One region of the Providencia xihuensis genome, then DNA from elsewhere that is predicted to be linked to it. Evidence: predicted binding sites of a transcription regulator. Region 1 holds the regulator's gene; each other region holds the start of a gene.

Region 1 (3,290 bases):
GATCTTGCTATCAAAATATTTGAAAGGAGAGACTATGTGGTCAGCTCATGCACTTGAAGTAATTGATGCCGTTGCAAGAACGGGGAGTTTCAGTGGTGCCGCAGATGAGTTACACCGCGTACCTTCAGCAATCAGCTATACCGTCAAACAAGTTGAAGAATGGTTAGCCGTTCCCTTGTTTGAACGTCGACACCGGGACGTCATTTTAACCGAAGCAGGGCTGATTTTTATTAAAGAAAGCCGTTCTGTTATCAAAAAAATGACAGAGACACGTCATCAATGCCAACAAGCGGCTAATGGTTGGCGTGGGCAGTTCAGCATTGCAGTTGACTGCATCGTTAAACCACAGCGGACTGAGCAACTTATTCTCGATTTTTATCGCCATTTCCCTGACATTGAATTGTATATACACCCAGAAGTATTTAATGGTGTTTGGGATGCCTTAGCGGATGGCCGCGTGGATGTGGCGATTGGTGCCACCCGAGCTTCACCGATTGGCGAACGTTACAGCTTTCGTGATATGGGGTTTATGTCGTGGATGTGTGTCGCAAGCCCTGAACATCCATTAGCAAAAATAGAACATAGCCTAACAGACGATGAAATGCGTGCATATCCAAGTTTGTGCTTAGAAGATACTTCTCGAAGTTTACCTAAACGAGATACTTGGGCGCTGGATAACCAACGGCGTTTAGTGGTTCCCTATTGGGAAAATGGCTTAGCTTGTTTGACAAATGGCCTTTGTGTGGGGATGGTGCCCGAACATCGAGCAGCTCCTTTATGCGCAGAAGGTAAACTGGTGGAATTGACATTAGCACAGCCATTTCCACCCAGCCCATGTTGTTTAACATGGGTAGAAAAAAACACCTCTCCCGCACTGAGCTGGTTATTAGATTATCTTGGCGATAATGAAACGCTCAACGCAGAATGGTTATCAACATCATATTGATTATCGACGATAGTCAATAAATGGTCCATCAGCAACTGAACGACGCTCAACAAGACGAGGATGAACTTCGATAGTTTGAGCGTCTTCGCGCTTATTCACTATACGGTCTAATAACATAGCGAACGCCATTTGCCCTAAACGCTCTTTAGGTTGGTGGATAGTAGTCAATGCAGGCGTAAAATAGCGCGCATTGCGCACATTGTCGTAACCGATGATTGAGATATCCTGTGGAACGCGCAAGCCCATTTCATCTGCCGCACAAATCGCCCCCATTGCCATGATATCACCACCACAGAAAACGGCGGTAGGGCGCTGTTTATGGCTCAAAATCTGCATCATCGCTTTATAGCCAGACTCAGGTTCAAAATCCCCTTGGACAATCCATTCGTCTTTTAAGGTCACTTTGGCTTCTTCCATTGCTTTTTGGAAGCCAGTCAGACGCCCAATCCCAGTATTCCGCTCAAGGGAGCCTGGGATCACACCAATATCACGATGTCCTCTATCAATGAGATAACGTCCTGCGAGATAGCCCCCATGGAATGAATTATCGATGATGCTATCGGTAAAATCCCCTCTCGATGTGCCCCAATCCATTACCACCATCGGAATATTGCGATAATCTTCGAGCATGCCAATGAGTGTATCAGGATATTCAGAACACATTACCAGCAGGCCATCGACACGTTTTTGTGCAAGCATTTGCAAGTAGGCTTTTTGTTTACCCAAATTATTATGAGAGTTACAGAGGATCAGTGTGTAGCCTTTTTCATAACAGCTGTTTTCAACGGATTCGATAACTTCAGCAAAATAAGGCGCCTCACTCGACGTCGCTAACAAACCAATTGATTTCGTGTGATTCACTTTTAAACTACGGGCAACCGCACTAGGTGAATAATTGAGCGCTTTGATGGCAGCCCAAACCGCAGCCTTGGTGTCATCAGCCACAAAGCGCGTTTTATTAATAACATGGGATACGGTGGTGGTAGAGACGCCAGCGCGTTTCGCCACATCTTTAATCGTTGCCATGGGGGAATAAAACTCCTGACCAACTATAGGTCTCTCTAAGAATTCTAGTTAAAAAATTACCTGCATATTGATGCATAGATCCTTCGCTGGCAATAATTTAGCGATTTGTTGTCGATTTTGTCTGATCTAGCGCAAAAACGAAAGAAATAATTGATGTTATAACATGTGATATAGACACTGGTTTCGCTTTTTTGGATGTGTATACTTAATAACCTTATAGTTTGAGTGGTTATTGTTAATTCAATTTTGTTAGGATGAGAGGAACTCATGGATACAGATGTTAAATATGGATTACTAGCTGCGCTGGGTTCATTAGCAATGATTATTTTTATTGCTGCACATATCTTCTAATTTGTGTTTCATCTTCATTGGGTGAATGCATAAGGGCGAGTTTTAACTCGCCCTTAATCGATCTAGAATAACTGTTTAATAATTAAGCTAAATTTTCTTCTACAAATTTCCAGTTAACTAGTGCCCAGAAATTTTCTAAATATTTAGGGCGTGCATTACGGTAATCAATATAATAAGCGTGTTCCCAAATATCTACTGTTAACACAGGTTTATCATCACCAGAGATTGGTGTTGCTGCGTTAGATGTGTTAACAATAGCTAAATTACCATCGGCTTTTTTCACTAACCAAGTCCAGCCAGCCCCAAAGTTTTTGGTTGCTGCATCCGTAAATTGTGCTTTAAACTCGGCGAAAGAACCAAAGGTTTTATTGATAGCGTCTGCAACTTTCCCCGTTGGTTCGCCACCTGCATTTGGTGCTAAGCAGTGCCAATAGAAGGTATGGTTCCAAACCTGAGCCGCATTGTTAAATACCCCAGCTTCAGAAGTCTTAATGATTTCTTCTAACGATTTACCTTCAAAATTAGTGCCTTTGATTAGGTTGTTTAAGTTAACAACGTAGGTATTGTGGTGCTTACCGTAGTGGTATTCTAAGGTCTCAGCAGAGATATGAGGTTCTAAAGCATCTTTTGCATACGGTAGAGCGGGAAGTTCAAATGACATAACGTACTCCTTGATTGCTTTTGTATCAAAACATATGGGTGTTTGCTCGTAAAGTGAGCTAAGTGTCGTACTTCATTGTTTATCTACAGTTTTGCCAAATGGCCTGTATGATTCTTAATATATTAATAGTAACACGATTAACCCTACAAAGGGTAAATGTAATCGCGTTAATCGCATGTTAACAATAAAATGTTTGAATAATATTTTATTGTTATTGGATTAAGTGATGTGTTCGGTTCTTGCATACAGAGAACATGTAGAAATAATAACGAGCGAGGGGGGTTCTAAAGGACTGTCATCAATGGG
Region 2 (3,290 bases), 2.0 Mb from region 1:
GTGATCGAGAAGCTAAACGGCATCATAACTGCGGTAATAAACGCAGGTACTGATTCAGTTAAGTCATCCCATTTCACGCGAGTCAGACTTGAAGTCATCAACACACCCACGTAAATCAATGCACCTGCAGTTGCATAAGCAGGAACCATACCCGCAAGTGGAGAGATAAACATGGTTAATAGGAATAAGATACCCACAACAACTGCCGTTAACCCCGTACGCCCACCAACTGATACCCCTGAAGAACTTTCAATATACGCGGTGACTGATGAGGTTCCCATCGCCGAACCCGCTACAGAGCTTAAGCTATCAACATATAGGGCTTGCTTCATACGAGGGAAAGTCCCACGTTCATTGGTGATCCCCGCTTTGTCAGTCACACCAATCATGGTGCCCGATGAGTCAAACAAGTTGACTAACATGAAAGCAAAAATCACGCCAGATAACGCTAAATCTAATGAGCCAGCGAAGTCCACTTGCCCAACGACGCTGGTAACACTTGGTGGAATAGAGAAAATGCCCGTGTATTTTACATCGCCCAGCGCCAGACCAATTAAGGTGGTCACCGCAATCGACACTAACACCGCCGCATGAATATTACGCGCCGCTAAGATGGCGATAATAAAGAAGCCCAACGCCCCTAACCATACGTTATGATGTGTTAAGTTACCAATAGATACCAAAGTGTCTGGGTTTGCCACGATAATACCCGAGTTTTTCAGCCCCATCATCGCAATAAACAGACCGATACCGCTGGTGATCCCCACACGTAGACTCAGGGGAATATTGGCAATAATCCAATAACGAATGCGGAATAATGTCAGGATAAACAAGCCAACTGCGCCCCAGAAAACAGCACCCATTGCGACTTGCCATGAATATCCCATCGCGCCAACTACCACAAACGCAAAAAAGGCATTCAGCCCCATCGCTGGTGCGACCGCAATCGGTAAATTAGCCAATAAGCCCATCAAAATACTGCCTATAGCGGCAATCAAGCAGGTGGTAACAAACACGGCTTTAATATCCATGCCTGCAATTGATAAAATTTGTGGGTTAACAAAGACGATATACACCATCGTCAGGAAGGTCGTGAAGCCAGCAACAACTTCAGTTCGTGCAGTTGTGCCGTGTTCTTGTAATTTAAAAACACGCTGAAACAAGCTCTGCGATTGTGCCGAGCTAGAAGATTGATTACTCATTAGATATCGCGCCCAAAAAAAGTTTTTTTCGCCCTATACTACAATTAAAAATCGAAAAAGAAAACGATTGCGTAAAAATCAACAGGCAAAATGTCCTAACTAACTGATACAACGCGATGAATCAAGAAAAAGAATAAAAATAGAATTTGGAGAATGGCGGTATAAAAACCGCCATTAAAATTTAGGATAGCGCCAGTAATTTTTGTCTACGCCAAAACAATAAACTGCGTTTTACCACAGACTTGTGCGGGCCGTTTTGTGCACTGAGTTTTTTCGCCACCACATTGGCAACAATTTCTACCGTAAAACACATCACAAAATAGATAAATGCCACGAATAAGAAAACTTCCAACGGGTAAACCATTTCGCGGTTATTCACTTGAGTTGCTAAGAAAGATAGCTCAGCCACACCAACGACATAGGCTAATGAGGTATCTTTAATCAGCGCCACCCATTGGTTGATAAATGACGGCACCATCATTCGCAATGCTTGAGGTAAAACGATATTCCACAATACCTGCCAACGGTTAAAACCAAGGGACAACCCTGCCTGCCATTGCCCTGCACCTATCGCTAAGATCCCTGCTTTCACAGCATGTGCTAAATAAGCAGAAGTGATTAAGGCGAGTGCACAAACTACCGTGGTAATCCCAGGAATTTCCGTACCTAACAAAATGGGCAACAAGAAGTAAGTCCAAAATATTAACATGATGACTGGAATTGCACGGAAAAAGCCTAAAACTGCCGCGAATAAATTAACCCAAAAACCACGTAACATTGCCAAAGCAATACCACCTAGTGTCCCTAAGACAATCGATGCCGCCCCTGCTAGCAGGCTAATCACGAGTGTCAACGCTGCCCCTTCTAACGGGCCATCAGGGAAAGTACCAAACAGTAAATATTGCCAATTTTGCTCGATCACTGAAAAGTCCATATTATACCCCCTGAGCCAAGTTTCGTTGCAAGCGCCATTGTCCCCAACCTTCCATCAGGGCAATAATGGCGATATACAACACGGTGGCCACACCAAATGCGGTGAAGGTTTGTAACGTTTGGCTATCGACTTGACGAGACACATAAGAGAGCTCCGCGACGCCAATTGCCATGGTTAATGAGGAATTTTTCACGACATTCATATATTGCCCCAACAACGGCGGCATTGCGATTTTGACTGCTTGAGGCAAGACCACTAATTTCATTGCTTGCCATGAAGTGAGCCCCAGTGCGAACGCGGCATATTTTTGCCCTTGGCGTACCCCACGGATCCCTGCACGAATTTCTTCCGCAATAAAAGGGACGGTATATAACGTTAACCCAATAAAACCTGCTAAAAACTCAAAGGACGGCCAACCCACGGTAAGCCCAAATATGTTGATTTCATGGGGAGTATTTAGCCATTCCATTGCGGCTGAAGGCAGTATTTCCCCCGAGGCAAAATACCAAAAAAATAACTGCACCAACAAAGGCGTGTTTCTAAAAATAGAAATATAGATACTGACTGCCCAACGCAAAAGAGCAATCTGGCTATCCTTTGCTGATGCAACTAAAAAGCCTAAAAAGGTGGCGGCAATAATGGTGCAAATCGAAATCCAGACTGTTAAAACAAAGCCATAACCGAACCATTCAAGGTACTGAGGCGCTAGAAGATGTGCAGACCAAAAATCACCACTGACAAATTTCTCAAACATAGTTCACGACCTATTTCTTTCACACCCTGTGACGAAAAACCTCACCCCGTATAACCAAGAACCCCGCACACAGTGCAGGGTTTCAAATCACTCAGTACTTGCTATTGTCGATTACGACTGTGGTTGTTGCTCACTCAATGGGGCAAATTTGAAGTCACCGCGTGGTTGTGCCGCTTTCGTGTCTGGACCAAACCAACGGTTATAAATGACTTCAGCTTTACCGTCTTTTTCCAATTTCAGCAGCGTTTCATTCACGTTTTCCACTAAGCGCGTTTCGCCTTTGCTAGCTGCCAGAGCTTGATACTCTTTGGTTAAGCTAAAGGGGGAAATTTCAAAGTCCGCTTTGACTTTCTCAGGTAAGTTACCTAGTAATCCCACTAGTTTTGCATCATCCTGCGTG
Region 3 (3,290 bases), 810 kb from region 1:
TGCCACTGGCGAATGCGGCAACGGCATTAGGCGTAATTAGCTGTTTACTGCAAATTGATGCAGATATTGCAAAAAAAGTCACGGATGCTGCCATTTATCAAGGTTTAAAATCAGCTCAATTGCCAGGACGTTTCCAAATTATTGGTGAGAAACCATTAATGATTTTGGATGTGGCACATAATCCTCATGCTGCAGGGTATTTAGTGAGTAAATTAGCTGGCTTACCTGCGGTTGATGGCCGTCGCATTCGTGCGGTTGTTGGGATGCTCGGTGATAAAGACATTCAAGGCACGCTTGAGTGTTTATCGCAGCAGGTGACTGACTGGTATCTCGCACCATTAACTGAGTTTCGAGGGGCTGATGTGGCTCAATTGAGCCAGCATGTACAGCAAGCTAATGTGTTTGATTGTGTTGAAAAAGCATGGCAGCAAGCTTGTGTTGAGGCGCAAGAACAAGACGTGATTGTAGTTTGTGGGTCATTCCACACAGTCGCTCATGTCATGATGTTATTAGAAAACCAAAAAGGATAGTGCTGGTGGCTAGTAAATTTCAAAATCGTCTTGCTGGCGTCATTGTACTGGTTGCGGCAGGGGTCATCGTGCTTCCTGCACTTCTTGATGGCGATAAGAAATATAATGAAAGTGAATTTGCGGCCATTCCTATTATCCCAAAGCCAGGTGATGAAGAAGATATCGAAGCAATTGCACCGTTAGCACATAATAGCGCGAGCGCCTCTTCGGAAGGGGCTTCTGAGGCTATGTTATCAGAAGCAATTACCCAGCAGCAAAATGAACAAGTCGCGGCAAACGTCCCAGCGACAGTTGAGCCAATAAAACCAGAACCTAAGCCTGAGCCTAAGCCAGAACCCAAGCCTGAGCCAAAACCACAGCCGAAGCCTGAACCAAAACCCGAGGTTAAACCTGAGCCGCAAGGCAAAGCATTTGTTGTTCAAGTCATTGCTCTAAACAATGCCAGCAAGGTTGAGGAGATTGTTGCGAAGCTGCGGTTATCGGGTTACCAAGTGTATACCGTTCCAGCAAGACCGGTGAACAATAAACTCACGCGTATTTATGTCGGGCCAGAGGCATCACGGCAGAAGCTAGAAGCCGCGCTTCCTGAACTTAACGCGATAACAGGAACAAAAGGGATAATTCAAACATTCAAACCCTAATAAATAGAATCAATAATCCCTAAAAGGTAAGGGGATTTAGTAACTTACTGCGGCGATTATGATTTTTTCTTTTCGCCGCTATTTTTTGTAAATTGATAGAAAAATGGTTACGCAAACGTTTTCGTTTTCTGTTAGAATGCACTTCGCTGATGTCGTGAGTGCGAATTTTGGATGAAATATGGTCTGGATAGATTACGCAATTATCGCCATTATTGGCTTCTCGGCACTGGTTAGTTTGATCCGTGGTTTTGTTCGTGAAGCACTATCACTGGTGACATGGGGCTGTGCTTTTTTTGTCGCAAGTACATTTTACCCTTATTTAGCGGACTATTTTACCCGCTTTGAGGACGTACTGGTGCGAAATGGCATTGCAATCGCCGCATTATTCATTGCCACATTAATTGTGGGCGCGGTGGTGAACTATGTGATCAGCTCTTTAGTGCAAAAAACTGGGTTATCAGGCACAGATCGTGTTCTGGGGATTTGCTTCGGTGCGCTGCGTGGTGTGTTGATTGTATCGGCCTTGCTGTTTTTTCTCGATACCTTTACACCGCTTCCTCAAAGTGAGGATTGGCAGCGTTCAGAATTTATTCCACAGTTCAGTCATATTATCAGGTGGTTTTTTGACTACCTGCAAAATGCGTCAAGTTTCCTACCGGAGAACATTTCTCCGTCTGGCTGATGAGGAAAGACCAAATGTGCGGTATTGTCGGGATCGCTGGTGTTACACCAGTTAACCAATCAATTTATGATGCTTTAACAGTGCTTCAGCACCGTGGGCAGGATGCAGCAGGTATTGCCACTATTGATGGCAAAAATAATATTCGTTTACGTAAAGCAAATGGCCTTGTGAAAGATGTGTTTGAAACTCGCCATATGCTTCGGTTACAAGGTTGTATGGGATTAGGGCATGTCCGTTATCCAACAGCAGGCAGCTCCAGTGCCTCGGAAGCACAGCCTTTTTACGTAAATTCACCATTTGGTATCACACTTGCTCATAATGGTAATCTGACAAACGCACACGAACTTACGCGAAGTTTGTTTGAAACTGCACGTCGCCATGTTAATACGACCTCGGATTCTGAGATTTTACTCAATGTGCTGGCGTATGAATTAGACAGATTTGACCATTTCCCCCTTGAACCCGATAACGTCTTCAGTGCAGTGGCTGCGATGCACAAAAAACTGCGTGGTGCTTACGCATGTGTCGCTCTGATTATTGGCCATGGTATGTTAGCGTTCCGTGATCCACACGGTATTCGTCCGTTAGTGTTAGGACGCCGTATTACAGAGAGTGGTGAACATGAGTATATGGTCGCTTCTGAAAGTGTTGCACTCGATACATTAGGTTTTGAATTTTTACGTGATGTGGCACCTGGCGAAGCGGTATATGTCACTGAAAAAGGTCAATTATTCACACGCCAATGTTCTGACAACCCTCAATTGACGCCATGTATTTTTGAATACGTCTATTTTGCTCGCCAAGATTCATTCATCGACAAAGTATCGGTCTATAACGCAAGGTTGCGTATGGGTCAAAAGCTCGGTGCAAAAATTGCGCGTGAGTGGGAAGACTTAAATATCGATGTCGTTATCCCAATTCCAGAAACGTCTTGCGATATTGCGTTAGAAATCGCCCATATATTAAATAAACCGTATCGCCAAGGTTTTGTGAAAAATCGTTATGTTGGCCGTACGTTTATCATGCCAGGTCAGCAAGAGCGGCGTAAATCTGTTCGCCGTAAACTGAATGCCAACCGTGCTGAGTTTCGTGACAAAAACGTGTTACTAATTGACGATTCCATTGTTCGTGGCACAACCTCAGAGCAAATTGTTGAACTAGCGCGCGAAGCTGGCGCAAAGAATGTCTATTTCGCCTCTGCGGCGCCTGAAGTGCGCTTCCCGAACGTCTATGGTATTGATATGCCAAATGCGAACGAGTTGATTGCTCATGGTCGTGAAGTGGATGAAATTCGCAAATTAATTGGTGCTGATGGGTTAATTTTCCAAGATTTATCAGACTTAGTTGATGCTGTTCGTGAAGAAAATCCAGAAATTACTGAGTTTGAATGTTCCGTATTTGATGGGATTTATGTTACCAAAGACATTGACCAAGGTT

The links. The regulator PurR, encoded in region 1, represses purine synthesis genes. The targets are predictions, from matches to a motif close to CANGCAAACGTTTGCNTG.
Region 2: a site for PurR is predicted at 1,259-1,276, ahead of ACE2AL_RS01170 (NCS2 family permease). Genes of this name have one in related genera too.
Region 3: a site for PurR is predicted at 1,280-1,297, ahead of cvpA (colicin V production protein). Genes of this name have one in related genera too.

The regions. Positions count from the first base shown of each region.
Region 1 covers NZ_CP169565.1:2,684,102-2,687,391, reverse strand. The annotation lists gene punR (DNA-binding transcriptional activator PunR) at 35-946, shown strand; gene purR (HTH-type transcriptional repressor PurR) at 947-1,972, opposite strand; gene sodB (superoxide dismutase [Fe]) at 2,406-2,984, opposite strand.
Region 2 covers NZ_CP169565.1:260,647-263,936, reverse strand. The annotation lists gene ACE2AL_RS01170 (NCS2 family permease) at 1-1,202, opposite strand, end outside; gene ACE2AL_RS01165 (amino acid ABC transporter permease) at 1,384-2,136, opposite strand; gene ACE2AL_RS01160 (amino acid ABC transporter permease) at 2,138-2,890, opposite strand; gene ACE2AL_RS01155 (ABC transporter substrate-binding protein) at 3,002-3,290, opposite strand, start outside.
Region 3 covers NZ_CP169565.1:1,871,026-1,874,315, forward strand. The annotation lists gene folC (bifunctional tetrahydrofolate synthase/dihydrofolate synthase) at 1-530, shown strand, start outside; gene dedD (cell division protein DedD) at 536-1,171, shown strand; gene cvpA (colicin V production protein) at 1,350-1,853, shown strand; gene purF (amidophosphoribosyltransferase) at 1,868-3,290, shown strand, end outside.